2 regions of the Nicoliella sp. ESL1120 genome follow, and region 1 is predicted to be linked to the other one. Evidence: a T-box and tRNA genes for the amino acid it is inferred to sense, from the RefSeq annotation. Region 1 holds a T-box; the other holds one or more tRNA genes.
The links. The T-box of region 1 lies ahead of ACSYTE_RS05725 (valine--tRNA ligase). A T-box ahead of a tRNA ligase gene usually reads a tRNA of that ligase, here a tRNA-Val.
Positions count from the first base shown of each region.

Region 1 (14,624 bases):
CGGTTCCGATAATTTCCAAGATCGGTTCATGAATGGCAGTCGAAATGTCTTCAGCTGATATTTCAACGGCCTTTGGTAAACCAGTAAGCAGGTAACGACCACGTACGGTTGTTCCTTCGATGTTCTTAGCATCTTCTAATGATGCAGAACCAATTTCCCATTTAAGCCGTTCGGCAGTTCTTTCACCGATCAATAAATTATGCTTTTTACGAACATAAGTAGCAATCGCTTCGTTAAGCTTGTCACCAGCAACACGAACTGAGCGGCTAGAAACAATTCCACCCAGTGAGATTGTAGCAACGTCAGTAGTTCCACCACCAATATCAACTACCATGCTACCAGTTGGATCCATGATTGGTAATCCAGCACCAATCGCAGCTGCAAATGGTTCTTCGATTACATAAGCATCACGAGCTCCTGCAACCCGAGTAGCATCAATAACTGCACGTTTTTCAACTTCAGTAATCCCACTTGGTACACAAACCATAACATATGGCTTACCACTTGAATGCCCTAAGGTCTTAGCGATGTAGTACTTCAACATAGCTACAGTGGTATCGTAATCAGCGATTACCCCATCTTTCATTGGGCGAATTGCCTTGATACTAGCAGGTGTTCTACCGATCATATTCCGAGCTTCTTCACCAACTGCCACAATTGAGCCAGTTTTAGTATTTTTAGCAACAACGGAAGGTTCTCTTAAAACAATTCCCTTTCCTTCAACATACACAATGGTATTAGCTGTCCCTAAATCAATCCCAATGTTTTTTGTTCCAAATCCAAACACGACGTTCATCCCTTCGTATTCATATATACTAATATGAATTTATCATTTTTAGTATATCATATTTTCTTCAACTTGAATTAAATCACTCGTGATTAATTTTAACTAAATTAACACTAATAATAAAAGGTTTTTCAAATAACTTAATCTTAAGTTAAACAATTAGTTATCAATCTGTAAATAATGCTCGCACATCAGATATAAAGTACAACGATCCAGTGATCAATAACACATCATCTTGGCCCATTTGACTAGTCACTCTTAAAATGGCTTCCTTCCAATTATTCACGAATTCAATTTGATTGACCGATTCAACTTTACTAACGATTGTTGATAAATCTGCTGCGGAGCGCTTATTAGGTCCCTCAAATTCGGTTAAAACTAAATGCACATTTTTAATTTGTGCAAGCGCTTCAATCATTGGTAAATATTGTTTATCTGCTAATATAGCAAGTATAATATAAATTTCACGATCTGAAAAATGATTTTTAATATTTTTTTCAATTTCTTTGATGGCGGGCATATTATGAGCTCCATCAATAATCACTAGGGGCTGATCGTTTAATTTTTCAAACCGTCCTGCCCACTGGGTATTTAGGATGCCCGCTTTGATCATTTTATTGTTAAACGGAGTCTTTTGCTTATTCATCAAGGTGATAAACGCTTCAATCGCTACTGCTGCATTATCGATCTGAAAATCACCCATCATATTCAAAACGATCCCCTTGATTTGTTCATTCTCACTCGCGAAATCAAATTGTTCATGCCAACCTGCAATCGAATGGGGATGAACATCAAAATCGGTCCCTAACATCTTAATGTCAGAATGTTCATCCGTGGCACGGTCGATAATAACCTTTCGGGGCCCAGGTTCAATCCTACCAATTACCACGGGAACGTTCGGTTTGATAATGCCTGCTTTATGCCCTGCAATCGATTCCAATGTATTGCCCAAAAATTGCATGTGATCATACCCGATCGTGGTAATCACTGATAAGTCAGGAGTGATCACATTCGTTGAATCATTATCACCACCGATACCGACTTCGACAATCACAACATCTGCATGGCCCTCCGCAAAGTAAGCAAACATCATTGCGGTCAAGACTTCAAATTCGGTCGGTCCTTCGTTTGGCATTGCTGCATCGATTTCTGCAACGATTGGCTGTACCTTTTCAACTAAGCGCACAATTTCATCATCACTGATCGGGGTGCCATCAACACTGATCCGCTCGTTGAACCGCACTAAAAACGGCGAGGTGAACGTGCCGACCGTAAGTCCGCTTTCTTGAAGCAGATTACTTAAAAATGCTACGACCGAACCCTTCCCATTCGTACCAGCAACATGGATCGCATGAATTTGCCGCTCTGGATGACCAAGTTTTTCCATTAATATTTGCATTCGTTGCATCGTCGCATCTTTGTGTGCCTTGACCCGTCCGTGAATGTAGGCTAGTGCTTCTTGATAGTCCATTGTTTTTCGTTCCTCCCTACAAAAAAGCCCCGTAACATCGACTGCCCGGGGCTTAGTTGCTAAATCATAATTAATTATTGTGCTTTTAGATCGGCTTGGCGTTGCTTGGTTGCAGCTAACTTCGCCTTGTTATCTTCTAGCTTTTCACGTTCTGCATTAACCACTGCTTCGGGGGCGTTTTGCACGAAACGTTCGTTCGCTAATTTCTTTTCAGCACGTTGAACTTCAAAATTAAATTGTTCAATTTCACCATCCAAACGCTTGATTTCATCGTCTAAATTAACTAATTCTGCTAATGGGATGCTGACTTCAGCATCAGTCATCACACTCGTCATCGCTAACTTAGGCACTTGAACGTCACTACCGACTTCTAGGGTCTTAGGGTGACAGAAGCGTTCGATGTAGCCTTGGTTGCCTTCAAAAATGTCCTTTAGGTTTTGGTTGTCAGTCTTAATTAAGATGTCGACCGCACTAGACATTTTGGCGTTGGCTTCGGAACGAATATTTCTAACAGCCTTGATCAAATCAATGAGGCTATCCATATCAGCTTCTGACTTAGGATCATTAAAGTCAGGGTGGTCAACTGGGTATGCAGCAACCACTAATGACTTGCCTTCATGTGGCATTGTTTGCCAGATGTTTTCAGTTACGAATGGCATAATTGGTTGCAATAACCGTAATGTTTGGTCTAAGACGTAGGCTAATACGTTACGGGTGTTTTGCTTAGCTTCTTCATCGTCACCAGTAAGGGTTTCCTTACTCATTTCAATGTACCAATCACAGAAATCATCCCAGATGAAGTTGTAAAGCGCCCGCCCAGCTTCACCAAAGTTGTACTTATCAAATTGATCAGTCACTTGGTTGACAAGGCCGTTTAGCTTGCTTAGAATCCAGCGGTCAGCCAAGTTCCATTGGGCTGGGTCTGGTAATTCAGGTTTTTCCATGTCACCTAAGTTCATGATAACGTAACGACTGGCGTTCCAGATTTTGTTAATGAAGTTCCAAGCGGATTCGATCTTCGCGTAACTGAACCGCACGTCTTGTCCTGCCGTAGAACCATTAGATAAGAACCACCGCAATGCATCGGCACCGTACTTATCGATCACGTCCATTGGATCGATCCCGTTACCAAGCGACTTACTCATCTTGCGACCCTGTTCATCACGAATCAAACCGTGGAGTAAGACATCCTTGAATGGCCGGCGACCGGTAAATTCAAGACTTTGGAAGATCATCCGAGAAACCCAGAAGAAGATGATGTCATAACCAGTAACTAACGTGTTGGTTGGGAAGTAACGCTTGAAGTCTGGGGAATCAGTGTCTGGCCAACCCATGGTTGAAAATGGCCATAGTGCCGATGAGAACCAGGTGTCTAAGACGTCGTTGTCTTGTTCCCAGTTTTCGATATCCTTAGGTGCTTCTTCACCAACGTAGGTTTCACCAGTCTGCTTGTTGTACCAAGCAGGAATCCGATGGCCCCACCATAGTTGACGGGAAATAACCCAGTCATGGATGTTGTCCATCCATTGTTCGAAGGTGTGTTCGAATCTTTCTGGCACGAAGTTAACCCGATCATCTGTTTCTTGGTTCTTCAAGGCTTGTTCAGCAAGTGGTTTCATCTTAACGAACCATTGGGTCGAAAGGCGGGATTCAACTTGGACCCCGGTTCTTTCGGAATGCCCAACAGCGTGGACGATTGGGTCGACCTTTAACATGTAGCCGCCAGCTTCCAAGTCGTCAGTCATCGCCTTACGAGCTTCAAAACGGTCCATGCCCTTGTACTTACCAGCATTTTCATTCATCGTAGCGTCTTCGTTCATCGTGTTGATCCGCTTCAAGTCGTGACGGTTACCAACGTTAAAGTCATTGGGGTCGTGGGCAGGCGTGATCTTAACCATCCCAGTCCCAAATTCCTTATCTACGTATTCATCGGCAATGATTGGAATTTCACGATCAACTAATGGCACTCGAATGTGCTTGCCAACGATGTCCTTGTAACGTTCATCGGTTGGGTTAACGGCCACCGCCACATCCCCAAACATCGTTTCTGGACGGGTGGTTGCGATTTCGATATAGTCCTTACCGTTGAAATCAGTTCCATCGGTGAATGGATACTTAACGTGGTAAAAGGCACCCTTGTCATCCTTATGGATAACTTCGATATCGGACAATGCGGTCCGCGCCTTTGGATCCCAGTTAATGATGTATTCACCACGGTAGATGAGACCCTTCTTGTAGAGGGTCACGAACACCTTGCGCACGGCAGCTGATAGACCATCATCTAACGTGAAGCGTTCCCGACTATAATCAAGGGAGAGGCCTAACTTACCCCATTGTTTCTTAATGGTTGCGGCATAGTCATCCTTCCATTCCCACACCTTTTCGATGAACTTTTCGCGTCCTAAGTCATATCTGGTGATGCCTTCGCTATTGAGCTTAGCTTCAACCTTCGCTTGGGTCGCAATTCCAGCATGGTCCATCCCTGGCAACCAGAGTGTATCATAGCCTAACATCCGCTTTTGGCGAATTAAAATATCTTGTAAAGTCGTATCCCAAGCATGGCCTAAATGCAGTTTTCCAGTAACATTAGGCGGCGGAATTACGATTGAATATGGTTTTGCTTTTTGATCACCACTAGGTTTGAAGACATCTTCATCAAGCCATTCTTGGTATTGGCCATCTTCAACTGCATTATGGTCATACTTTGGTGGCATTTTAATATCCTTAGTCATAAAAAACACCTCATTTAATTTTAAATTTTGCAAACAAAAAAGCACTTCGTCGAATAGGACGAAGTGCTTCGCGGTACCACCTAAATTAAACCGATCAAATCGATTTCTCTCATGTGACAGCTTAACGGGGTCAACCGAATTTACCTACTAGGCTTCAGTAAATCAACTCCCAAGGTACCTTCATTTAAAATGATGAAAACCCTCGCAACGATGCAGGTCTCTTTCTGGACACCAATTTAAATTACTCTCTTGTTCGCAGTATTTTACTTCTTGGTAACTATCATAATCAATCAGAGTCTAATCGTCAACTAATTTTATAATAATTCTGAAAATACATCTTGATTTTGGTTTAAGAATTCTTCGCCTGGCTTGATATCAGTAACCTTAATCCCAGCAATGGCCTTCTTGGTCAAAGCATCCACGTCAATGTAAGTTTCATAATGACGGGTCTTTTCAAGGTCTGGCTTGGTTTTAGGCGAAGGCGGCGTGAAGATGGTACAACAATCTTCAAATGGCATGATTGAAAGATCGTAAGTGCCAATTTTTTCAGCGATTCGGATAATTTCAGTCTTATCCATCGATACCAGTGGCCGTAATACGGGCAGGTTCGTCACGTCGTTAATGGCCATCATGCTTTCTAAGGTCTGCGAAGCTACTTGCCCTAATGATTCACCAGTAAAGACCCCTTTACAGTGCCGATTGCGGGTGATTTCAGAAGCAATCCTAAGCATCATCCGCCGTTGAATCGTCATCAAATAACCTTCTGGGACCTTTTCCTTCACCGTTTCTTGAACTTCCGTGAATGGCACCTCGATAAATTGGATATTACCACCGAACTTCGCCACTTGAGAAGTTAGTTCCTTGGCCTTTGCTAAGGCTTGCGGGCTAGTATATGGTGGACTGAAGAAATGGATCATATCGACCTTGACCCCGCGCTTCATAGCAAGGTAGGTCGCCACTGGTGAATCGATCCCACCAGATAGCATCATTGTTGCCCGACCACCTGTTCCAACTGGTAGTCCTCCCGCACCCTTGATCGTTTCACTGGAGAGAAAGATTCCATTCATCCGAATTTCCACTCGAATCTCAATGTCTGGTTGCTTCATCTTGGCCTTGATGCCCTCAATATTCTCGATGATGTAACCACCCATTTTATCGTTAATATCATAGGTATCTAGTGGATAGTTCTTGTCTTGTCTGATCGTGTTGATCTTAAAGGTCATGCCTGGTTGGTATTGGTCCTTGACCATTTGAAGCGCCACTTCCTTGGCATGGTCAATATCTTTATCCAACTTGATCGAAGGTGACAGTGTCTCAATTCCAAACACCCCTTCGAGCCGTTCGATTACCTTATCGTAATCCTCTCCATGAAGATCCACGTGCAAGCGATCTTGTTGGGGATTAACGTGGATATCCTTGAAATCATGCAACACATGGCGAATGTTCTTCCCTAGTTGCTTAATAAAGTCTTTCCGATTCTTACCCTTGGTGGATAATTCACCGTATCTGACCATAATTTCACTATATTGCATTAGTACCTCCTTAGCTTAATTTGCTAAATTTCTTGTATAGTTGATCAAAAACGCGGTTAAATTCAACTGCTTCTTCGATTGTATTATTTGCATCCAATGATACACGCACCGCACTAGTACATAGTTCTGTCGGTTCTTGCATTGCAGTCAACGTCGCTGATGGCACATGATCCTTTGAAGAACATGCACTCGTCGTCGAAATGTAAATATCATGGTCTTCGAATGCATGGACGATCGTTTCACCACGGACCCCTAAAATTGAAAAACATAGAATGTGGGGAGCGAAATTAGGTTGATTTTTAGAAAAAATCGTTACCTTATCAAAGTCCTTAATGTGGTTATAAATCGTTGATTTAATATCAGCTTGTTTTTTGGCCTTGGCTTTTTCATCGGTCAACAAGAGTCGGACCGCCTTAGCCATTGCAGCGATTGCTGGCAAGTTTTCAGTCCCACTTCTGAGGTTGTGTTCTTGGCCTCCACCAGTCATTAATGGCGCAATTTTCTTTCCAGCGCGCTTGTAGATAAAGCCAATTCCTCGAGGGGCATGAAACTTGTGGCCGGAGAACGTGATAAAGTCAACGCGGTCATTCATGATCAAATCAGAAATGCCCTTTCCGATTCCCTGCACGGCATCAATGTGGTAATGAATACTAGGGTAGTCATTTAACACTTCAGCCGCCTCTTTAATTGGCTGAATCGTTCCAATTTCATTATTAACGGCCATGATCGACACTAAAATCGTATCCTTGCGAATCGCCGCTTTTAGATCAGCGATTGAAATCCGCCCCTCCTTATCAACAGGAAGGTAGGTAACATCATACCCTAATTGTTTGAGTTGTTCACAAGTTTCATGAATCGCTGGATGTTCAACAGCAGTCGTAATGATATGCTTACCAAACTTCCGTTTTTCAATGGCAGTCCCCTTTAAGACCCAATTATCACCCTCAGTTCCACCACTGGTAAAAAAGATTTCATTTGATTGAACACCTAATAAATCAGCAATTTGTTTGCGTGATTGATTCAATAAATTAAATGCTTCTTCACCAAAGCGATGTAAACTAGAAGGATTCCCCCAAATCTTATCACTTACTTGATCGTAAGTATTTAATACTGCAGGATCAACCTTAGTAGTTGCACTATTATCAAAATAAATCATAATAAACCTTCTTTTAAATTATTAGTCCGGCCAATTTAAAATTCTAACTTTATATTATAACAGAAAAAAACCATTTATGTTATTAGATTAACATAAATGGTTACTTTTAGTTAGCTAATTATTTATGACGATAATAAGCATCTTGAATTCTTTGATAAATCGAAGGATCGATCGTATTCAAAGCCGTTACGATTACGTTTAAACTTTCTTCGTACTGATACTCCCTATCGAATAAATAATGAGCCCGTTGACTTGCTTGTGCAATATCAGGATGGCTATTGCGATAGCGGTTCGCATATTGCATCATTTGCTCAGATAATACTGCGCTATCTAATAGCGTATTCGTTCGTTCCAATAAATTATCGACGTCGGACTTAATTACACTAATTTGCTCGTTGATGGTGTCCATACTAATTTTAGTTTGATTCATATCTTGGGATAGTTGTTGAATTTCGCGACTAACCAATGTATAGGCATCCATATAATCATCTGGAATCCCAGGCAAATTGAGATTTTCCATTTTTCGCTTCATGGTGTGCATTTGCAATTCAAAATTTTGGATGGCATTTACGGCTGCTTCTTCTTCTTCGTTTAAATTAGAAACGGAAGCGTCAATTTCTCTTTGTTGAGCCTCAATTTGACTTAACGCTTTTTTAGCATCACTAATGTGTTCCGAAATTTTAGAATAAACAGCATCATTATCAGCAATTGATTGTAAATCATTTTGATTCGTGATGTCGATTGCTTTGATTTGTTCTGCTAATTCACGGGTCGTTTCAATTTCTTGATGATCTAAATCATAGTTCTTATCAAGTTGTTTCAACTCACTCATCAAAGCAATATTTTGCTTTTGGGCGTGTGAAATAAACGCTGAAATAACATCAATTTGTTTTTGGACGCGCTTTTTAGAAGTGATTTCTAATTCCATCGCATCGTAGAGTTGATCGATCATTTTATCAATTTGATGATTGCTGCTCTTAGTTTGGGCTAACTCTAAATCCTTTAAGTTATCTAAGCTCTTTTGAATTTGTTGATTAACAAATTCAATCGCTCCCTCAATGTTATCATCAGCAAAATGATACCCAGCAGCGACCATCTCTTGATGCCCCTGCTTAATTTCTGCAACTTGTTCTGGATACTCAGCGGTCAAACTTTTGTAGATCTTAGGAATTTCATCTAAAAAAGCCTGTAATTGATCAGTTTGCCCAGATAATTCTGGTAATTGCTTTTCAGCACTTTCATAATCACCAGATTCAGATAATTCCTTAAACTGACTAAACTTTTCTTCCGCCTTAGTCAAACGAATTTCCAAGTTGTCAGTAGTGGGACCATAAAGATAGTTCTTACTAAGCAATGTTGAATGCATCTGCTTGTATTTTTGATTCAAATCCTGAATGATTTTTTGATGACGCTTATCCAAATCCTTAATTTGAGCTAATCCCGCTTGAATCATTTGCACCCGCTGGGTAACATCACCGATCAATCGATTGATTGAATGGTAAATTTGATTCGTCCGTAAGAAATTCAAAGTCTTGCTAATCTTGATTGCTTCTTTTAGATGTTCAGTAATCGTAACGAAATCATCACTAATGATTTCTTTGTACCCTTCATCATATCCATTCAATTGCTCCAGGGTTTCTCCGGATAGATTCATTTTTTTAGCATCATCCAGTTCATCTTGAATTGGCACTGATTGAACCTGCTCGAACTTAGCTTCAAGCACCCTCATTTGTTTTAATATGTAATGTTGGTAAGCAACAATTGCAAGATAGATGACTAGGACTACCACTACAATCGCAACCAATATCCCTACAGCTGAATTTTCCATATACGCTCCCACACCTTTGTTAAACATAAATAGCCGTTTTAGTTTATTTCTCGTCCGTAAATTGATACTATTCATTATATTATAGCCAATATTGAGATAAAAATCACTAATCAATTAAAATTATAACATATGATATTTTTTTAAGTTTATTTTGGAGGAATTTAAAATAATGAGTTCTAAATCAATGCTTGTACAACAACTAGATGCACTATTAACTAACGAAACAGATTCCGTCGCCAACATGGCTAATGCATCCGCTCTTCTCTTCGAATCACTTGATCAGATCAACTGGGCGGGCTTTTATCGCTACGTCAAGAAGAACAATGAATTGCTGTTAGGGCCATTTCAGGGAAAGGTCGCATGCGTCCACATTCAAAATGGAAATGGGGTCTGTGGAACCGCATTCAAAAATAATGAAATTTTAAGAATTGCTGATGTTCATCAATTTCCAGGACACATTGCATGCGATGCAAATAGTAAGTCTGAAATCGTGCTACCAATCAATTTTTCGAACGGTGAACCATTTGGGGTTTTGGACATCGATGCGCCAGTTGAAAATCGGTTTTCAGCTCAAGATGAAGACGTCTTAAGTCAATTTGTAAGTACTTTTGCTGAACATTTGACAAAATAGTTAGATCCAGATACAATAGGTAATTGTGTAAAATAATGCAGCAGTACACGGTAAGCTCGTCAACATATTGTTGCCACTCTGGTTCAATAAGTAACCCTCCGGCTGCTGAGGTGAACATTGCAAAGCAATATGCACGAATACTAAGTGTATATACGGATTATTTTACTCCAAAAAATAATTGGAGGAATTTATTTATGTCAAGATATACAGGTCCAAGTTGGAGAATTTCTCGCCGTCTTGGTGTATCTTTATCAGGAACTGGTAAAGAATTAGCTCGTCGTCCTTACGCACCTGGTGATCATGGTCAAGGTCGTCGTCAAAAACTTTCAGAATATGGTACTCAATTACGTGAAAAGCAAAAGCTTCGTTACATGTACGGTATGACTGAACGTCAATTCTCAAACTTATTCGTTCGTGCGGGTAAGGTTAAGGAAGGAACCCATGGGGATAACTTCTTAATCCTTCTTGAACGTCGTTTAGATAACGTTGTTTACCGTTTAGGTTTAGCAACTACTCGTCGTCAAGCACGTCAATTAGTTAACCACGGTCACATTACTGTTGATGGTAAGCGTGTTGATATTCCATCATATGAAGTAGAACCTAACCAAGTGGTTGCCGTTCGTGAAAAGTCAAAAGACTTACAAATCATCAAGGATGCTGTTGAAGCCGTTGTTGGTCGTCCAGCATACGTTACCTTTGATGCAGATAAGCTTGAAGGTTCATTAAACCGTTTACCACAACGGGATGACCTTAACGCTGATATCGATTCATCACTTATTGTTGAATACTACAACAAGCTATAGGATGAATTTCGATTCAAAAAAGTGTTTCGCTTTCGCGAAACACTTTTTTTGTTATACAATCTAACTATCAAATAAATTAAAGCGAGGGATTCAAATGTCAGATAATGATAACTCAGTAAACAATCGATTAGAGCAATCTTCAGTTGGTACTCCAAAATTAAATCCAGATGAACAAAGAAAGTACCTTGGAACATTTAGAGAACGGGTTTCTTTAGCAATCACCATTCAAGATCTAGGGACACAACAGGCCCAACAAGCACTCCAAACTGAAATTAAGAACCATCCTGATTACCAAGTCTTGGTAAACGGACAGGCTGGCCAAGATGCCATTGGCCCATTCATGAAGATTGCATCTCAAAACAACGTAAAATTCACAATTAGAAACGATTCGTTTTACTTCAATAAACCAGATAGTTACGGAGTCATTTATGCCGCTTCTGATGCAATCAACGTTAGCCCCGTTGAACTACGTCAAAAGTACCCTAACTTATTTAATTCCGAACAATCTAATAATAATCAAGATCAAAAACCAACTTCATTTATTGATAAAATTAAAAATCTATTTAAGTAGGAGGCCATTTTTTGCAGCAACCCTTAGCATATCGTATGCGTCCTCAAAAAATTGAGGACATTGTGGGCCAACAAGGCTTAGTTGGCCCAGGCAAAATTATCAGTCGAATGGTAAAAGCAAAGACCCTCTCATCAATGATTCTATATGGTCCCCCTGGTACAGGTAAAACCAGTATCGCCAGTGCCATTGCCGGTTCTACTAAATATGCATTTCGCAAACTAAACGCCGCAACTGATTCTAAAAAAGACCTACAAATCGTTGCCGAAGAGGCTAAAATGAGTGGCACCGTGGTTTTGTTATTAGATGAAATCCATCGATTAGATAAAACAAAACAAGATTTCTTATTACCACTCCTAGAGAGTGGGCGCATCATTTTAATTGGTGCTACTACCGAAAACCCATATATTAATATTAGTCCAGCAATTAGAAGCCGAACTGCAATTTTTCAAGTATACCCGCTCACCCCATCAGATATTAAAAGTGCGATCAATCGAGCATTAAAGGATTCTGAGCATGGACTCGGTAAGTTATCGATTCAATTAGATGAAGACTCACTAGCGCTACTAACTACCGCTACCAATGGTGACTTAAGAAGTTCATTGAACGCTTTGGAACTAGCAGCTAATTCAACTGACCCTAGTAAAGATGGTATAATCCACATTCAATTATCAGACGTTGAGGATTGTTTACAAAAAAAGCTGCTCAGTGCTGATAAAAATGGGGATGCCCATTATGATGTTATTTCAGCATTTCAAAAATCAATCCGTGGGTCTGACGCTAATGCCGCTCTTCATTATGCAGCACGATTAATCGAAGCTGGTGATATCAATTCTTTAACGCGTAGATTAATGGTGATTGCATATGAAGACATCGGTCTAGCAAACCCACCATTGTGTGCTAGGACTGTAACGGCAGTGCAAGCAGTGGATAAACTCGGTTTACCAGAGGGACGGATTCCGCTTGCAGACGTTATTATTGAACTTTGCGTCTCGCCAAAATCAAATTCTGGAATCTCAGCAATTGATGCTGCTATTAAAGATGTTAAAAATGGTAACTTTGGTGAAATTCCACCCTACCTTAAGGATGCCCATTATCAGGGGGCTAAAAAGTTAGGCCATGGGCTTAACTACCAATATCCACACGATTTCCCTAGTGATTGGGTAAAACAACAATATCTACCTGATCAGATTAAAAACGCTAATTACTACCAACCAAAGGCTAATGGGAAATATGAAAGAGCCTTTGGTAATCAGTATCAAAAAATTCAGAATGCCCAACGTGGCTATCTGAAATAGAATGGAGAAATTTATGTTAGTCATCATCTTAACGATTATTTTTGCGGCACTTATGTTTGGAATTGGTATCTTTTTATTTAGACATCAAAACAAACCATTCTTAGTGTTCCATCCCGAAAGCATTCCCGCACTGAGTTTATTAGTAAAGGTTTTTGGGATCATTTTCATCATCTGTGGGGGATGTTTTCTAATTCCCCTCTTCATTGCTAATGATAAACTATTATTTTGGATGATGATCATTGCCTGCTTTTTAGTCATTGGTTTTCAGATCGCAATGGCACAATACTTTGGCAAAAAATAAAGTTGCTTTAGCTTGATTTAATTACTAACTAATTTAAAATATATTTGGAGGCGATAGTATGCTAAGTAACTACCAAAACATTTTAGTTCCTGTTGATGGTTCCAAGGAGGCTAAACTAGCTTTCGATAAGGCCGTTGCAATTGCTAGTGAAACTAAGGCTAGTATCCACATGGTCCACGTAATCGATACGCGTTCATTTCAAAATATTTCTAGCTTTGATAGCTCGATGATTGAAGAAGCAACCGAAAACGTTAAAAAAATCCTTGATGATTATCTAGATCAAGCCAATCGATCAGGAGTTACTAACATTGACTATTCAATTGAATATGGAGCTCCCAAAGTAGTCATCGCAAGAGAAGTCCCAGAAAGATACCATACAGATGTAATCATTATGGGTGCCACTGGTTTAAGTGCATTTGAACGGTTAATGATGGGATCAGTTACTGATTATGTCAGCAAAGCTGCTAACTGTGATGTTTTAATCGTTAGAACTGATCAAAATAACCAACCGATTAATAAAAAGAAATAACAATCATAAAAAATCACCTTCCTCGAACGTTCAAGGAAGGTGATTTTTATTTAATAACTTGATTTCTAAGCTGATGAACTTGATCAACAATGTGGGAGTCATCGTTGACATCTCCAAAATGATGGGCTCGATCTAAATAACTAATTGCTTTTTGATGCGCATTGGATGCAATCAAGCTCCGTGCCATTGCTAAGTTCAATGCTCCTAATTGATACATTGAATCTACAGAAAGCAAAAATTGACATGCCACTGTGCTTAAGAGCATTGCTTCATCGTATTTTAATAATTCATGGTGCAGATTAATCGCTTCAACGTAAATATTCACCAGTAATTTAAAATTTTTACGTAAGCTAAACTGATGCAGTTCAAGATATGCACGTGCTAATTCATTAAATTGATTTGCTTGATTTTGATTTTTAAGCATCAAATAGGCCTTAGCAATTCCAATATGGGCCCAAGTCGTATAAAGGTTTTGTTTATTGATGCCACTGTACTTGATTAACACTTCGTTAAAATTTTTAATCGCAGCTTCATAGTCCAAGTTAAGCTTATATTGAATATCCCCTAAGTAACAATAATAGCGACATTTCAGTTCTCGATTAGCTAAGTTAGTAACATTAATTTGTTGAATCAACTGATTGGCATTAACATACTGGCGATTCCAAATAGCTGATTCCACTTTATCTAAGGTCTTGTTTTTAGTTTTTCCCTTTGTAATTACATCATGAACACTTAAGTCTAAGCGTTCACAGATTTTATAAATGGTGTCAATACTCGGCGAAACATTTTTATTTTCAATCTGACTGATCAATCCCTGCGTACAAATCCCCTCGGCAAGTTCAGATTGAGAAATAGCAAGTTGTTTACGTTTTCTCCTAATTTGGCTACCTAATATTTTAATAGAGCCATTATCAATATTATACGTATTAATTGGTTCCATGAATGTCTCCTATTCCTTTTAGATCATCATAATATATATTAACTAAAG
Region 1 covers NZ_CP196383.1:1,314,828-1,329,451, forward strand. The annotation lists gene ACSYTE_RS05715 (rod shape-determining protein) at 1-787, opposite strand, end outside; gene ACSYTE_RS05720 (bifunctional folylpolyglutamate synthase/dihydrofolate synthase) at 954-2,258, opposite strand; gene ACSYTE_RS05725 (valine--tRNA ligase) at 2,333-4,990, opposite strand; T-box leader at 5,042-5,256, opposite strand; gene thiI (tRNA uracil 4-sulfurtransferase ThiI) at 5,305-6,522, opposite strand; gene ACSYTE_RS05735 (cysteine desulfurase family protein) at 6,533-7,678, opposite strand; gene ezrA (septation ring formation regulator EzrA) at 7,797-9,533, opposite strand; gene ACSYTE_RS05745 (GAF domain-containing protein) at 9,676-10,137, shown strand; gene rpsD (30S ribosomal protein S4) at 10,332-10,940, shown strand; gene ACSYTE_RS05755 (DUF1694 domain-containing protein) at 11,035-11,511, shown strand; gene ACSYTE_RS05760 (replication-associated recombination protein A) at 11,523-12,806, shown strand; gene ACSYTE_RS05765 (hypothetical protein) at 12,820-13,107, shown strand; gene ACSYTE_RS05770 (universal stress protein) at 13,166-13,636, shown strand; gene ACSYTE_RS05775 (helix-turn-helix domain-containing protein) at 13,683-14,576, opposite strand.

Region 2 (14,624 bases), 500 kb from region 1:
AGCAAACTTTTCTTCACCATAACGGAAAAAAATCCGCACTAATTGATCATACGACCATTCATTAACAACCTTCCAAGCATCCAATGGATTTCTTTGATCCATTCGCATATCAAGACGGGCGTTCTTTCGATAACTAAACCCTCGTTCAGCATCGTCAAACTGAGGTGAGGAGACCCCCAGATCATATAAAATACCGTTCACTGAAGAAATCCCCATTTTATTAAGGTCTTGCTTCAAATTACGGAAATTATCATGAATAAACGTCAATTCATTTTGTTTAAGGTATTTAGCAAGGTGGGTTCTATTATAGTCAATTGCCACTTGATCTTGGTCAAAGGCATACAAATGACCATTAGAAAGATTCTGTAATATTTTAGAACTATGTCCACCGCCACCTAGGGTACAATCAACATAATCACCATCTGGTTGAATATTTAATTCTTTTACAGCTTCCATTAACAATACAGTTTGATGGTCAAATTTAATCAATACTAAATACCCCTTAATAAAACAAATTTATTCATTAAAACACGATAATTTAAACTGGCTTTATCCATTTACCCCATCGTATGCTTAAATTTTACCACGATAACGGGCTTTATACTACATCTTCCATAGATTTAATAAAATATAAAAAGATACCGAACATGTTTTCGGTATCTTTTAGACTATAAAAATGGAAACTATCCAAATAAATGGAAAAAGGATATCCCCTATCCGCCAAATTAATTTAATTGATTTTTTCCAGTTCACATCGCCCTTTTTAAAAAATTCTGTCGAAAAAATAATAATTGCAAATAATACAAATGGAATCAAAATCCACGCTAAGTAATCATAAAAGGATGTACTAACGGTGTTAGTATAAGTATAAAAAAACCAAAAGGGTAATAAGAAATCAATTGGCTTAATCCCCTTCAAAAAAGAAAATTTAAAATTCTTTTTAATTATTACAGCCAAAATTGATGTTATTATTATTATTAATATTTGAAAAATAATCCTTAACAAAATACCAGATCCTATCATAAATTAATATTGCAACAGTTGCAAAACCGTCTATCTAACTGTAAACTTATATTTAAGTTACTAAATACCGAAAGCGAGGGATACAATTGGCAAAAAAGAAAAAGAGCACCTTCCAAAAAATCGTTACCACTGTTGTTTGGTTAATGATTATCTTTTTAGTATTAGGTGTTCTGCTACCCGTTGCTAGCTCATTATATAATAATTAAAACACCTTAAAATAATATCAAAAATGGAACTCAGTAATGGGTTCCATTTTTATTTTAGCTTATCATGCTCATAGGTGTGAGTTCTTTCAAGTGAGTTAAAGTTCTGTTGTCTTAGAACCTCATAAATGACGATTGCACACGAATTTGATAAGTTCAATGCTCTAATGTGCGTATCATCCTGTGGAATCCGAATCGCTTTTTCTGCATTCTTACGCATGAACATTTCAGGCAAGCCAGTGGTTTCTTTTCCAAATAGAAAGTAAAAATCACCGTCAATGGATTCTGAATAATCAGGCTGGGTGTAATCTTGTTCGGAAAACTTAGAAACCAAGAATAATTTAGAATTTGGTTTTAAACTATCCATAAATGCAGGTAAATTAGGATGATAATTGATGTTAACCTTATCCCAATAATCCAATCCAGCCCTTTTTAAATGCTTATCATCAACTGAAAAACCCAATGGTTCAATCAAATCAAGTATTGTATCGGTTCCAGCACAAGTTCTTGCGATATTACCAGTATTAGCTGGCATTAATGGTTCAAATAAAACAATATGATTAGCCATTTTGATTCCTCCCGAAAATAGTATAATTTAATTTATAGTTGTTGCCAAATTGCGTTTTGCATATCATCTGGTAATGAAGCATGGCACACAATAAACTGTTGGGAAAATGGATTAAAAAATTTAATATAATAACAGTGTAGTGCCTGTCTTTTCATCGAATGATTGTCCGAGTTATAGAGCCAATCACCGATTAACGGATGGCCAATACTTGAAAAGTGAACTCTGATCTGGTGCGTTCGACCTGTATGTAAACGAATCCGTAGCAAAGAATCAGCATTCCCATAATCAAGTTGCCAAAACTCGGTTTTAGATGGTTTTCCATCATCCCGAACAATTCTTTTAACAAAGGAATCATCATCCCTACCAATCGGTAAATCGATTTCACCATGTTGATAATCAAATCGACCCTCAACAATTGCGGTATACATTTTAACAATTGAATGCTGCTTCAACTGCTTATCCAAAACAGAATGCGAAAGATGGTGCTTTGCAAAGATCACAAGTCCACTAGTATCCTTATCTAACCTGGTAACAACATGAATTTTAAGATTAGAATAATGCTGATTTAAGTAATATCCCTTTACCCGATTAACTAAAGTATCTCCAGCATAATTATGGTTAGGAACAGTCGATAAAAATGGCGGCTTATTAACTACTAAAAAATGTTCATCCTCATATGCAATATCAATTGGTAAAAAGGATGCTGGCACATGGTCATTATTTAATTCTGGTGGTAAAACTAATGTTACGACATCCCCACCTGATAACATGTAATTAGCACGCTGCTCTTCGCCATTTACAATTATTTTACCACCATGAAACTTGACCTTCTTTAACAAAGTTCTAGTTACTCCATGTTCAATTAAAAGCGTCCGAACCCTTTTGGGAGAATCCCCATCATACGCCCAATTAAATTTTGTCATTATTGTTTACACCAATAAATGAATTCCCAACTCGTTTCCAGAAATGAGTATGTCGATACTGAGCAAACGCAATTCTTTGTTCAGATATTTGATAACTGATAGATTCAATTGGACGGTCCTTAACTAGCATCTGATCACAAGTTAAAATATTATTTTCTTTATTATCTGGAATGAGCGTAATCCATTCGTTAGGTGGAATAATAATTGGGGAACCCATTGTTCTGAACACCCGATTATTAATCGATGCCATTTCCGAAACTTGAATCGCATTTAATTGGGGATTGATAATTGCCCCACCAACTGCCTTATTATATGCAGTCGATCCAGTAGGAGTAGAAATACATAATCCATCTCCTCTGAATTTTTCAAAAAATTCATCTTTGATATATACATCAGTTACCATGGTACTACTAACTCTTTTAAATGTTGATTCATTTAAAGCTAAAAGTTCATCATACGCCCCACCATCAGCATAGTTAACTTTAATCGACAACAGTGGATATGAAACACTCTGACGATTATCCTCTTCCAAACTACGAATCAATTGTTCAACTTCATAATCACGCCAATCTGTATAAAATCCCAGATGACCAGTATGAATACCAACAAATCTAATTCGATCAAGAGCGTCATTATAGTGATGAAATGCAGATAATAAAGTTCCATCACCACCAACTGATATTACGATTTCTGGATTTAATACATCGATTTCTAATTTAGGTGAATCAATAATTTTATTTTTTAATTTTAAAGCAACTTCATTTGAAGTCCCACCATTGTTACTAAAAATTGCAACTTTCATTTCAATCTTCCTTATTGTCTTGATATTCTGCTAGTTCTTTTCTAATTGATGACATCTCTTCATCAAGTTTATACGTTGTATTTGCAACGTTTTGGAGTCTTTTTTCAAGTACTTCAGGAAAATTTCCCTGATGCTTATAGTTAATTGAATGCTCAACCGTTGCCCAGAAATTCATTGCAAGTGTTCGAACTTGAATTTCTGCAAGTAGCACTTCAGGACCATCAATACTTTGAACAGTGTATTCAAAAACCATATGATATGAGCGATAACCGCTTGCTTTTTCATTATGAACGTAATCGCGTTCTTCTAAAATATTTAAATCTGACCTTTGCCTAAGCAAATCAACTACATAGTAAATATCTTCAATGAACGGACAAATAATTCTTAATCCAGCAATATCTTCCATATCTTGTCTTAATCTAGATTCTTCGATATAACGGCGTTGCATTTTTTCTTTAATGCTGTCTACAGGCTTAACTCTCCCTGTGACAAATTCGATTGGTGATCTACGGTTTTCATTAATAAACTCAGCTCTTATTCCACGAAGTTTTGTTTTTAGCTCATCAACAATTTGTTGATATGGGAACAAGAATGCCTTCCAATCTTCCATTAAATCACCCTCCTTTGAATATAGTAACCTTACTAATTTTAACACAATCACATTAATACAAGCACTTGAAAGTGTTTTTAAATAATATTTGTGTTTTAAAGCAAATATTTTGTTTTTTATTATAAATTTGTTATTCTATACATTGAATTAATAAAATCGCTTGTTATTATTATCGATCTTTGAAAGGAGGAATTGTTATGCTCGAAGCTTATTTATTTGTGGATCCATTATGCAATGATTGCTTTAAAGCCGAGCATGTTATTTTAAAATTAGCTGATGACCTTGATAAAAATTTTTCATTTCAGTTCATTCCAATGTTGAATATGCAAATTATTCGAAATCGATATTTAAACAATAACAAGCGACCAATGAACGAAAGCAAAAATTTTAAAATTGAATACGATACCGTTCTTGACTATAAAGCTTCTCTATTTCAAGGACGCAAATGTGGTCGTAAATTTTTAATTGGACTTCAAGAAGAGTTGATTCAAAAAAATCATAAATATACAGATGAAATTGCATTTAAAGTTGCTGAAGATGCTGGATTAGATATAGAAATGTTTAGTGAGGATCGTAGATCAGAACTTGCAATTAATGCATTTAAGGCTGATCAAAAATTAGCTAATGAAATGAATATTAAAGAACCAGCATCTGCAGTTATCTTTGACTGTGATTCCTTTGAATCAGGTATTTTAATGAACCAAGTTAATTATAAAGATTTGTTTAATATTTGTAAAAGAGACGGATTATTCAACGAAAAACAAAAAATAGTTAAAAATAACATAACTCCGAATTTACACATTATTTAGGGAATTAGCGATTGGGCTAATTCCCTTTTTTGTCTAACAGGGCAGCAATTTTTAAATCATAAGAAGCATACCAATTTGGCATCTGTTTTAGAATAACAGATTGTTGATTCAAATTAACTACCCCTTGTTCATCCCAAAAACTTAAAATCCTCAATATAAAATAGTTAATAACACTATTATCTATCATACAAAAATGCTGATCAATCCCAATAAAAGCATTAACCTTGTTTATTAAATCACTAATTTTGACCGATCTATAAATCTTTAGATATATTAACATTACAATTTTAAATTGAATTAATTTTTTACCCATAATCGGTGCTTCAATAATTGGAAAATCTAATAATATTGGATATCCCACAATATTAAATCCATTTTCATAACATAAATTTTGAATCGAATCTAACCGATTTTGATTATAAATTAACGAATTTTGCATTGCCTTGATTCTATTAACCAATCTATCATTCAACATCTTAAAGTTTATATCAATATTACCTTTAATATCTTGGTTGATAAATATTTTGAATTCTTGGAAATTTGATATAAATTTTATTTGATAATCAAGTTTACCAATTATTAATCGAACATGATGATGAATTTCCATTTGTTCCCGTTTAAAGTCCCAGTACAAAAGATAAAATCCTAATTTACGATTATATCTTAAAAACTGTTTTAACTTTTTATAACTATTATTTCTCTTTAAATATGGTAGTCCAAGAATCCAAATTGATTGATGATTAATTGAATGATAGCCTGACAACCTTTCTAATAGTCGCTTGTTACTTATTGGACTACATTGAAATTCAATTATTAAATTATTTTCTAATAAAATATCTGGACGTTGTTTTAAATTATTAAAATAATGTTCTAGAATTGGGTTGCTGAATTTAAAAAAATTAAATAATTGTTTTTTTCCAATTAAATGTTCAGATGTCTCTCCTTCGCTAAATGAAGAGCAATCACTGCCTCTTTGATGTGCAAAGTGATTAACTTTAATTGAACCCCTTTTAAGAATCAATGGTTCTTTACAACTAACACAATAAAAAGATTCATTATTGATATCAACATCATCAGCTGAAATCATTTTACCAAATTCATTATATGCAATTAACATTTTATTGATCCCTCCACTAAAAAGTACGGGAAAAAGCTCAAATATAATGAATAAAACATCGTAAATTCGGCGCTAACCATTTTGCTTATTAGTAATGAAGAAACAATTAAAGCAACACCCTATCGGATAAAATAAAAAAAAAACTGGTTTCGATAAATTATCGAAATCAGTCCTTATCAATAAGTTAAATATTAATCTTTAAAATAATATCTAGCTAGCTCTAACGCACTAGTATCCATGATTCTTTTACCATATTCACTTAATACTTCTGAAGTAACGTTAGCCTTATTTCCAAATTCAAGTGATAAAGCAATTTGATTATCAAGAACCTCATCACCCGAACCATCAAGATTACGGAAAAACATCATTTCTAAATAGTATTTACCATCATAAAGATATAAATTAGAAGAACCACTCTCAATTCTTAATCGCTTTGATAATGCTATAAAATCTTCAAAGGAATTAAACACAACAATTAAATCTTCGTAAGAAGTTCTTCGACGTGGTTTTTCAATCTCATTTTCATTTTCTTTTGAAGAATCATCTTCATCAAAAATATCTGATAAATCATTTACATCACGATTTTGAAGTTGATTTTTAATATAATCAGTAACCGTGTCATTAGTTCGACGAGTTTTATCCGGATCATCTGGATCAGCTTTGCTAATAAATAATTCAAGCCCATTTTTATTTGGTAATACCTGAAAAGTCAAAGCTTCGTTGTCACCTTGGAACTGATGATCAGTATCAATTTCATCTAAAATGCTATAGAAGAATTCTTCAATTTGCTTATGGTCACCTAATAGATCTAGTACGGTAATGCCATGAGCACTTAAATCATCATTGTTAATTAGAACTCTGATGGTATTGTCATTAATTCTATCCATTTCCATAGATGAGCACCTCCTTAGCACAATAAAATACTATTACTATTATCTCACATTCATACTAAAATAAAAGCTATTAGCACTTTTTTTATAAAATAATTGTTTCATCTTGAATTGCTCTATAAACTTCGCAATTAGATCCAGTTTGTAGCTTAGCTTCTTCTACAAGCTGTTTTAAGTCCCCCTTTTGTGGTAAATGACTAAGCATTAGTTTCTTTACATTCGCATTTTTAGCAAGATCCCCTGATTCTTTTGATGTCATATGCCATTTTAAACCCTTTTTGGCAGCAAAGAAATTTGTATCGGTAATTAATAAGTCTGCATCTTGAGAAAATGGAATTAATCCGTCAAAATAACTAGTATCAGCAGTAAAAACTAAAACTTTTCCATCTTTATCAATAATTCTCATTGCAAATGCTGGAACTGGATGATGGGTTCTTAAAAATGAAATTGTGAATGGCCCAACTGTTATTGGATTTATATCATTATATCCAATTCCTTCGGTTGAATTTGCCCAATTTAAAGTTGCAAAATTAATTGGATCTTCAGTATGCCCGTAAATGGGTAAAACTGGCTCTTTACGACCATCTGGGTTCAATTGCCAATAGTACTGTAAAACACCAATATCAGCAGTATGATCATGATGATAATGTGATAAAATTACAGCATCTAACTTTAGTGGATCAATAACGGTTTGTAGCTCGTTTAATGCATTGCTTCCACAGTCCAATAAAAGGTTAAAATCACCACTTTGAACTAAATAGCTACTAGTTCCAATCCCATTGGTAGGATAGCCTCCATAAAATCCAAGAACCCTTACTTTCATAATCATAATGCTCCTTTGTTTTAATATATTCAGTTACTAGTATAATATATGTAAAGGGGGAGTGAAAATGATAGCTAACATTTATGTCACTTTTGGTAGTAAAAGTTATTTAGAAAACATCATGAATCAAAATAAAAGTCATGAACTACTGCTTTTTAATTCAATTAGTAATTTTGATAGTTTTGAACTAATTGATTTATCTAATCAAAAAACTATTTTTAATAGTCCCATTAACTATAGCGTAATTAGTCAAATGGGAAATGACAATTGGCATGATTCGATTAGTTATATTAGTGTTGATCTAGACGAAAATCAACAAAAGATTTTGGATGCTAAAATTAATAATGTTATTAATAACAATTCATTACCAGATGGAATGAGCTCAATTTATTCCTTATATACAGATAATAAATTATCTAAACGTGTCATTTTAACAACATGGAATGATGATAAAAAAGTTGCTAATTGGTATCGTAATAAAACTGCTGATTACTTATTTAACTTCAAAGATGAAATTAATACTAATTACTTTGAAACTATTTATCATTATGTTAAATAAAAGAGGATATCAACTAAGATATCTGAAGAGACCCCCGTATGTTGGACAGAAAATGTTCAGCATACGGGGGTCTTTATTTTGGCAAAATATAGTTATGAATTTAGATTGAAAGTTGTTTTAGAATACCTTTCTGGAGTTGGATCAACTACGTTGAACCATAAATATGGCATTAAGGGTGTTGCAACAATCTACTCGTGGGTAAAGACGTATAAAAAATTTGGTAAAAAAGCGCTTATTGCAAAACATTATAATCAAGAATATTCTTATATGTATAAATTAAAAGTGCTGAAATGGATGCACCTCTACCACAAGTCGTATCCAGAAACAGCACTTCATTTTAATATTGCATCTCCGTCGAGCATCTTTACATGGCAACGGAGATTAGAGAATGGAAGCCTATATTTAATGAATAAACGTAAGTCCCATCAAAAGAATGTTCTCACAAATAGCGCTGTAAAGCAAATTAAACTGTTAAAAAAGCAAAATTTAGCTTTATCGATTAAACTATCCTATGAAAAATTACTAAGCACTAATAATCAATACGAAAGTATTGATTTATTAGTGAAAAAATTTAGTGATGTTGCAATTTCTAGAATATTATCATCAATTTCATTCCCTAAAAGTAGTTATTATCATCATAGAAAAGCTTCGCTTTCGAAAATAAATGATGAGTTTGATACTGAGGTGAAAAAGGCTGTTAAGGATCATCCTGCTTATGGTTATAGAAGAATAACAGCATTATTTAACAATAATGGATACCATGTTAATCACAAAAGAGTCCAGAGAATTATGCAAAAATACAGTTTACAGTGCCAACTATTTGGAAAAAGAAAACGTAAATATAACTCTTACCATGGCCAAGTAGGCCATGTTGCTGATAATGTTTTAAATGGTGATTTTTCATCTAATAGTTTTGGAGAGAAGATAACAACAGATGTAAGTGAATTTAGATATGGAAATGAAGATATAAACCATCGGGTTTATCTTTCTCCAGTGATGGATTTATATTCTGATAAAATCATTTCATATGGAATTAGCAGCCATCCAACAGTTGAACTAACATTAAAGCCGTTGAACCAGGCACTAAAAAGAATCCAGAACACTGTTAAGCATTCAATTGTGCATAGTGATCAAGGAATTCAATACCAGAGTCATAGTTGGGTTCAAACACTAAACAAATATGAAGCTATTCAGTCCATGTCCCGTAAGGGGACATGTTTAGATAATGCTCAAATGGAATCATTTTTCCATATCATGAAAATTGAAATGATGAATACGCATTATGATACCAAAAAATCCTTAATCAATGCGATGAAAACATGGATTAAGGATTACAATAACAATAGATTAAAAGAAAAACTAGGATACCAATCACCAAATCAATATTTGGGATTGATATCCTAGCAAAAAGTATTAGTCCAACCTATAGGGGTCAGATCAATCCTCTTTTATTTATGACGGTCCGTACGAGACTCGAACTCGTGATCTCCGCCGTGACAGGGCGGCGTCATAACCAACTGGACCAACGGACCATAATTGCGGGAGCTGGATTTGAACCAACGACCTTCGGGTTATGAGCCCGACGAGCTACCGAACTGCTCCATCCCGCGATAATATTATTTTATTTTTAGTCGTCATATAAAATGACCCGTACGGGATTCGAACCCATGTTACTGCCGTGAAAGGGCAGTGTCTTAACCACTTGACCAACGGGTCATATAAAATGGAGAAGGAGAGATTCGAACTCTCGCGCCGCTTGCGCGACCTATACCCTTAGCAGGGGCACCTCTTCAGCCACTTGAGTACTTCTCCATATGGGCCTAAATGGACTCGAACCATCGACCTCACGCTTATCAGGCGTGCGCTCTCACCAACTGAGCTATAGGCCCATATAAAGCGGGTAACGAGAATCGAACTCGCGACAATAGCTTGGAAGGCTATGGTTTTACCACTAAACTATACCCGCATAATATGGTATTTAATTTTAAATGGCGCGGGACAGAATCGAACTGCCGACACACGGAGCTTCAATCCGTTGCTCTACCAACTGAGCTACCGAGCCATATGGAACGGTCCGTACGAGACTCGAACTCGTGATCTCCGCCGTGACAGGGCGGCGTCATAACCAACTGGACCAACGGACCATAATTGCGGGAGCTGGATTTGAACCAACGACCTTCGGGTTATGAGCCCGACGAGCTACCGAACTGCTCCATCCCGCGATAATAAAAAAGGAGGATGAGGGATTCGAACCCTCGCGCGCTTTGACACGCCTAGCGGTTTTCAAGACCGCCCCCTTCAGCCACTTGGGTAATCCTCCATATTGAAGTTAAAACTAAAGGTCTTAATGGACCTTGTAGGACTCGAACCTACGACCAGACGGTTATGAGCCGTCGGCTCTAACCAACTGAGCTAAAGGTCCAAGTCACTATCGCGGCAGGGGGAATCGAACCCTCGACCTCCCGGGTATGAACCGGACGCTCTAGCCAGCTGAGCTACACCGCGATCTATAAATAAAACTATTGAAATTTTATTCAATCGGGAAGACAGGATTCGAACCTGCGACCCCTTGGTCCCAAACCAAGTGCTCTACCAAGCTGAGCTACTTCCCGAATATATGCACCCAGTAGGAGTCGAACCTACAACCTTCTGATTCGTAGTCAGACACTCTATCCAGTTGCGCTATGGGTGCAAAAGTGCCGAGGACCGGGATCGAACCGGTACGGTTATCACTAACCGCAGGATTTTAAGTCCTGTGCGTCTGCCAATTCCGCCACCCCGGCATAATAATGAATTGGCAAAGCGGAAGACGGGATTCGAACCCGCGACCCCCACCATGGCAAGGTGATGTTCTACCACTGAACTACTTCCGCAGCAATGCCGACTAGAGGATTCGAACCTCCGACCCCCTGTTTACAAGACAGATGCTCTGCCAACTGAGCTAAGTCGGCATAAAAGCCTTTAAAAAATATTTATAAATCCAAACATGATTATTTTCATGAATGGAGGATACAGGGCTCGAACCTGTGACCTCCTGCTTGTAAGGCAGATGCTCTCCCAACTGAGCTAATCCTCCATAAAGCGTGGCAACGTCCTATCCTTGCAGGGGGCGATCCCCCAACTACTTTTGGCGTTCAAAAGCTTAACTTCTGTGTTCGACATGGGAACAGGTGTATCCTTCTGGCCATCATCACCACACTATTTAACTGCGAGAACTTCGTTCTCTCAAAACTAGATAATATCTTATTCTTCCGTGAGAACAACCTTACTTGGTTAAGTCCTCGACCAATTAGTACTGGTCCGCTCCATGCATCACTGCACTTCCACTTCCAGCCTATCTACCTGATCATCTTTCAGGGGTCTTACTTCCATAAAGGAATGGGAAATCTCATCTCGAGGTGGGTTTCACACTTAGATGCTTTCAGCGTTTATCTCATCCATACATAGCTACCCAGCGATGCGCCTGGCGGCACAACTGGTACACCAGCGGTATGTCCACTCCGGTCCTCTCGTACTAAGAGCAGCTCCTCTCAAATTTCCTACGCCCGCGACGGATAGGGACCGAACTGTCTCACGACGTTCTGAACCCAGCTCGCGTACCGCTTTAATGGGCGAACAGCCCAACCCTTGGGACCAACTACAGCCCCAGGATGCGATGAGCCGACATCGAGGTGCCAAACCTCCCCGTCGATGTGAACTCTTGGGGGAGATAAGCCTGTTATCCCCAGGGTAGCTTTTATCCGTTGAGCGATGGCCCTTCCATACGGTACCACCGGATCACTAAGCCCGACTTTCGTCCCTGCTCGACCTGTATGTCTCGCAGTCAAGCTCCCTTCTGCCTTTACACTCGTCGAATGATTTCCAACCATTCTGAGGGAACCTTTGGGCGCCTCCGTTACTGTTTAGGAGGCGACCGCCCCAGTCAAACTGCCAACCAGACACTGTCTCCCACCACGATCAGTGGTGCGGGTTAGAGTGTTCATACAGCGAGGGTAGTATCCCACCAATGCCTCCATCGAGACTAGCGTCCCGACTTCTATGGCTCCTACCTATCCTGTACAAGCTATACAAACACCCAATATCAAGTTACAGTAAAGCTCCATGGGGTCTTTCCGTCCTGTCGCGGGTAACCTGCTTCTTCACAGGTATCTCAATTTCACCGAGTCTCTCGTTGAGACAGTGCTCAGATCGTTACGCCTTTCGTGCGGGTCGGAACTTACCCGACAAGGAATTTCGCTACCTTAGGACCGTTATAGTTACGGCCGCCGTTTACTGGGGCTTCGTTTCTGGGCTTCGCCGAAGCTAACTCATCCACTTAACCTTCCAGCACCGGGCAGGCGTCAGCCCCTATACTTCATCTTACGATTTTGCAGAAACCTGTGTTTTTGATAAACAGTCGCCTGAGCTTTTTCACTGCGGCTGCACATAGTGCAGCACCCCTTCTCCCGAAGTTACGGGGTCATTTTGCCGAGTTCCTTAACGAGAGTTCACTCGCTCACCTTAGGATTCTCTCCTCGACTACCTGTGTCGGTTTGCGGTACGGGTAGTTAACTACTAACTAGAAACTTTTCTCGGTAGTGTGACATCAACGACTTCCCTACTAAATTTCGGTCCTCATCACACCTTGTCAACACGGTATTAAGCATTTGACTCAATACCTGACTTAGTGCTTGAACATCCATATCCAACAGGATGCTACGTTTAGCCTCCTACGTCCTTCCATCGGTCAAACATAGTTAACTAGTACAGGAATCTCAACCTGTTATCCATCGCCTACGCCTCTCGGCCTCGGCTTAGGTCCCGACTAACCCTGGGAGGACGAGCCTTCCCCAGGAAACCTTAGTCATTCGGTGGATCAGATTCTCACTGATCTTTCGCTACTCATACCGGCATTCTCACTTCTAAGCGCTCCACCAGTCCTTACGGTCTGGCTTCATTGCCCTTAGAACGCTCTCCTATCACGCAACATAAGTTGCGTCCACAATCTCGGTAATATGCTTAGCCCCGGTAAATTTTCGGCGCAGAATCACTCGACTAGTGAGCTATTACGCACTCTTTAAATGGTGGCTGCTTCTGAGCCAACATCCTAGTTGTCTATGCAACTCCACATCCTTTTCCACTCAGCATATATTTAGGGACCTTAATTGGTGGTCTGGGCTGTTCCCCTTTCGACGGTGGATCTTATCACTCATCGTCTGACTCCTGGATATAAATCAATGGCATTCGGAGTTTATCTGAATTTAGTAACCCAAGACGGGCCCCTCACCCAAACAGTGCTCTACCTCCATGATTCTCGACTCCAAGGCTAACCCTAAAGCTATTTCGGAGAGAACCAGCTATCTCCAAGTTCGTTTGGAATTTCACCGCTACCCACACCTCATCCCAGCACTTTTCAACGTACACGGGTTCGGCCCTCCGGTGTGTTTTACCACACTTTCAGCCTGGACATGGGTAGATCACCTGGTTTCGGGTCTATCACAACATACTATATCGCCCTATTCAGACTCGCTTTCGCTACGGCTCCGACTTTTCATCTTAACCTTGCATGTTATCATAACTCGCCGGTTCATTCTGCAAGAGGCACGCTATCACCCATTAACGGGCTCTAACTGCTTGTAGGCACATGGTTTCAGGAACTATTTCACTCCCCTTCCGGGGTGCTTTTCACCTTTCCCTCACGGTACTGGTTCACTATCGGTCACTAGGGAGTATTTAGCCTTGGGAGATGGTCCTCCCGGATTCCGGCAATGTTTCACGTGTATTGCCGTACTCAGGATCCTGAACTGAGGGAATTAGATTTCGTCTACAGGGCTATCACCTTGTGTCGCAGAACTTCCCAGATCTTTCGACTATCTAATTCTTTGGTAACTCAAATGTTCAGTCCTACAACCCCACCGAGTAAACTCGATGGTTTGGGCTGTTCCCCGTTCGCTCGCCGCTACTGAGGGAATCGAATTTTCTTTCTCTTCCTGTGGGTACTTAGATGTTTCAGTTCCCCACGTCTGCCTTTCAATGAGTATGAATTCGTCATTGAATAATAAACGATTAAATTTATTGGGTTTCCCCATTCGGAAATCTCCGGATCAAAGCTTACGTACAGCTCCCCGAAGCATATCGGCGTTAGTCCCGTCCTTCATCGGCTCCTAGTACCAAGGCATCCACCATGCGCCCTTAATAACTTAACCTATTACCACGTAGTGGTATTTGGTTAATTGAGTAAATACGAATAAAACTAATTTAAAAAACTCAAAATAACGCGGTGTTCTCGGTTGAAATTGTATTTAATACAATTCAATA
Region 2 covers NZ_CP196383.1:814,597-829,220, reverse strand. The annotation lists gene rsmH (16S rRNA (cytosine(1402)-N(4))-methyltransferase RsmH) at 1-489, opposite strand, end outside; gene ACSYTE_RS03565 (DUF3397 family protein) at 664-1,023, opposite strand; gene ACSYTE_RS03560 (DUF4044 domain-containing protein) at 1,110-1,229, shown strand; gene ACSYTE_RS03555 (tRNA (cytidine(34)-2'-O)-methyltransferase) at 1,279-1,794, opposite strand; gene ACSYTE_RS03550 (RluA family pseudouridine synthase) at 1,827-2,717, opposite strand; gene ACSYTE_RS03545 (NAD kinase) at 2,704-3,519, opposite strand; gene ACSYTE_RS03540 (GTP pyrophosphokinase) at 3,521-4,129, opposite strand; gene ACSYTE_RS03535 (DsbA family protein) at 4,327-4,938, shown strand; gene ACSYTE_RS03530 (competence protein CoiA) at 4,955-6,055, opposite strand; gene ACSYTE_RS03525 (adaptor protein MecA) at 6,247-6,948, opposite strand; gene ACSYTE_RS03520 (MBL fold metallo-hydrolase) at 7,031-7,768, opposite strand; gene ACSYTE_RS03515 (hypothetical protein) at 7,836-8,327, shown strand; gene ACSYTE_RS03510 (IS3 family transposase) at 8,406-9,731, shown strand; tRNA gene ACSYTE_RS03505 (tRNA-Asp) at 9,786-9,859, opposite strand; tRNA gene ACSYTE_RS03500 (tRNA-Met) at 9,864-9,937, opposite strand; tRNA gene ACSYTE_RS03495 (tRNA-Glu) at 9,972-10,043, opposite strand; tRNA gene ACSYTE_RS03490 (tRNA-Ser) at 10,052-10,139, opposite strand; tRNA gene ACSYTE_RS03485 (tRNA-Ile) at 10,143-10,216, opposite strand; tRNA gene ACSYTE_RS03480 (tRNA-Gly) at 10,223-10,293, opposite strand; tRNA gene ACSYTE_RS03475 (tRNA-Phe) at 10,317-10,389, opposite strand; tRNA gene ACSYTE_RS03470 (tRNA-Asp) at 10,398-10,471, opposite strand; tRNA gene ACSYTE_RS03465 (tRNA-Met) at 10,476-10,549, opposite strand; tRNA gene ACSYTE_RS03460 (tRNA-Ser) at 10,560-10,647, opposite strand; tRNA gene ACSYTE_RS03455 (tRNA-Ile) at 10,676-10,749, opposite strand; tRNA gene ACSYTE_RS03450 (tRNA-Met) at 10,759-10,832, opposite strand; tRNA gene ACSYTE_RS03445 (tRNA-Pro) at 10,866-10,939, opposite strand; tRNA gene ACSYTE_RS03440 (tRNA-Arg) at 10,946-11,019, opposite strand; tRNA gene ACSYTE_RS03435 (tRNA-Leu) at 11,025-11,110, opposite strand; tRNA gene ACSYTE_RS03430 (tRNA-Gly) at 11,129-11,200, opposite strand; tRNA gene ACSYTE_RS03425 (tRNA-Thr) at 11,206-11,278, opposite strand; tRNA gene ACSYTE_RS03420 (tRNA-Val) at 11,331-11,403, opposite strand; rRNA gene rrf (5S ribosomal RNA) at 11,409-11,525, opposite strand; rRNA gene ACSYTE_RS03410 (23S ribosomal RNA) at 11,597-14,512, opposite strand.
Region 2: it has a tRNA-Val gene. The T-box ahead of ACSYTE_RS05725 (valine--tRNA ligase) is inferred to sense a tRNA for this amino acid. The anticodon was not compared.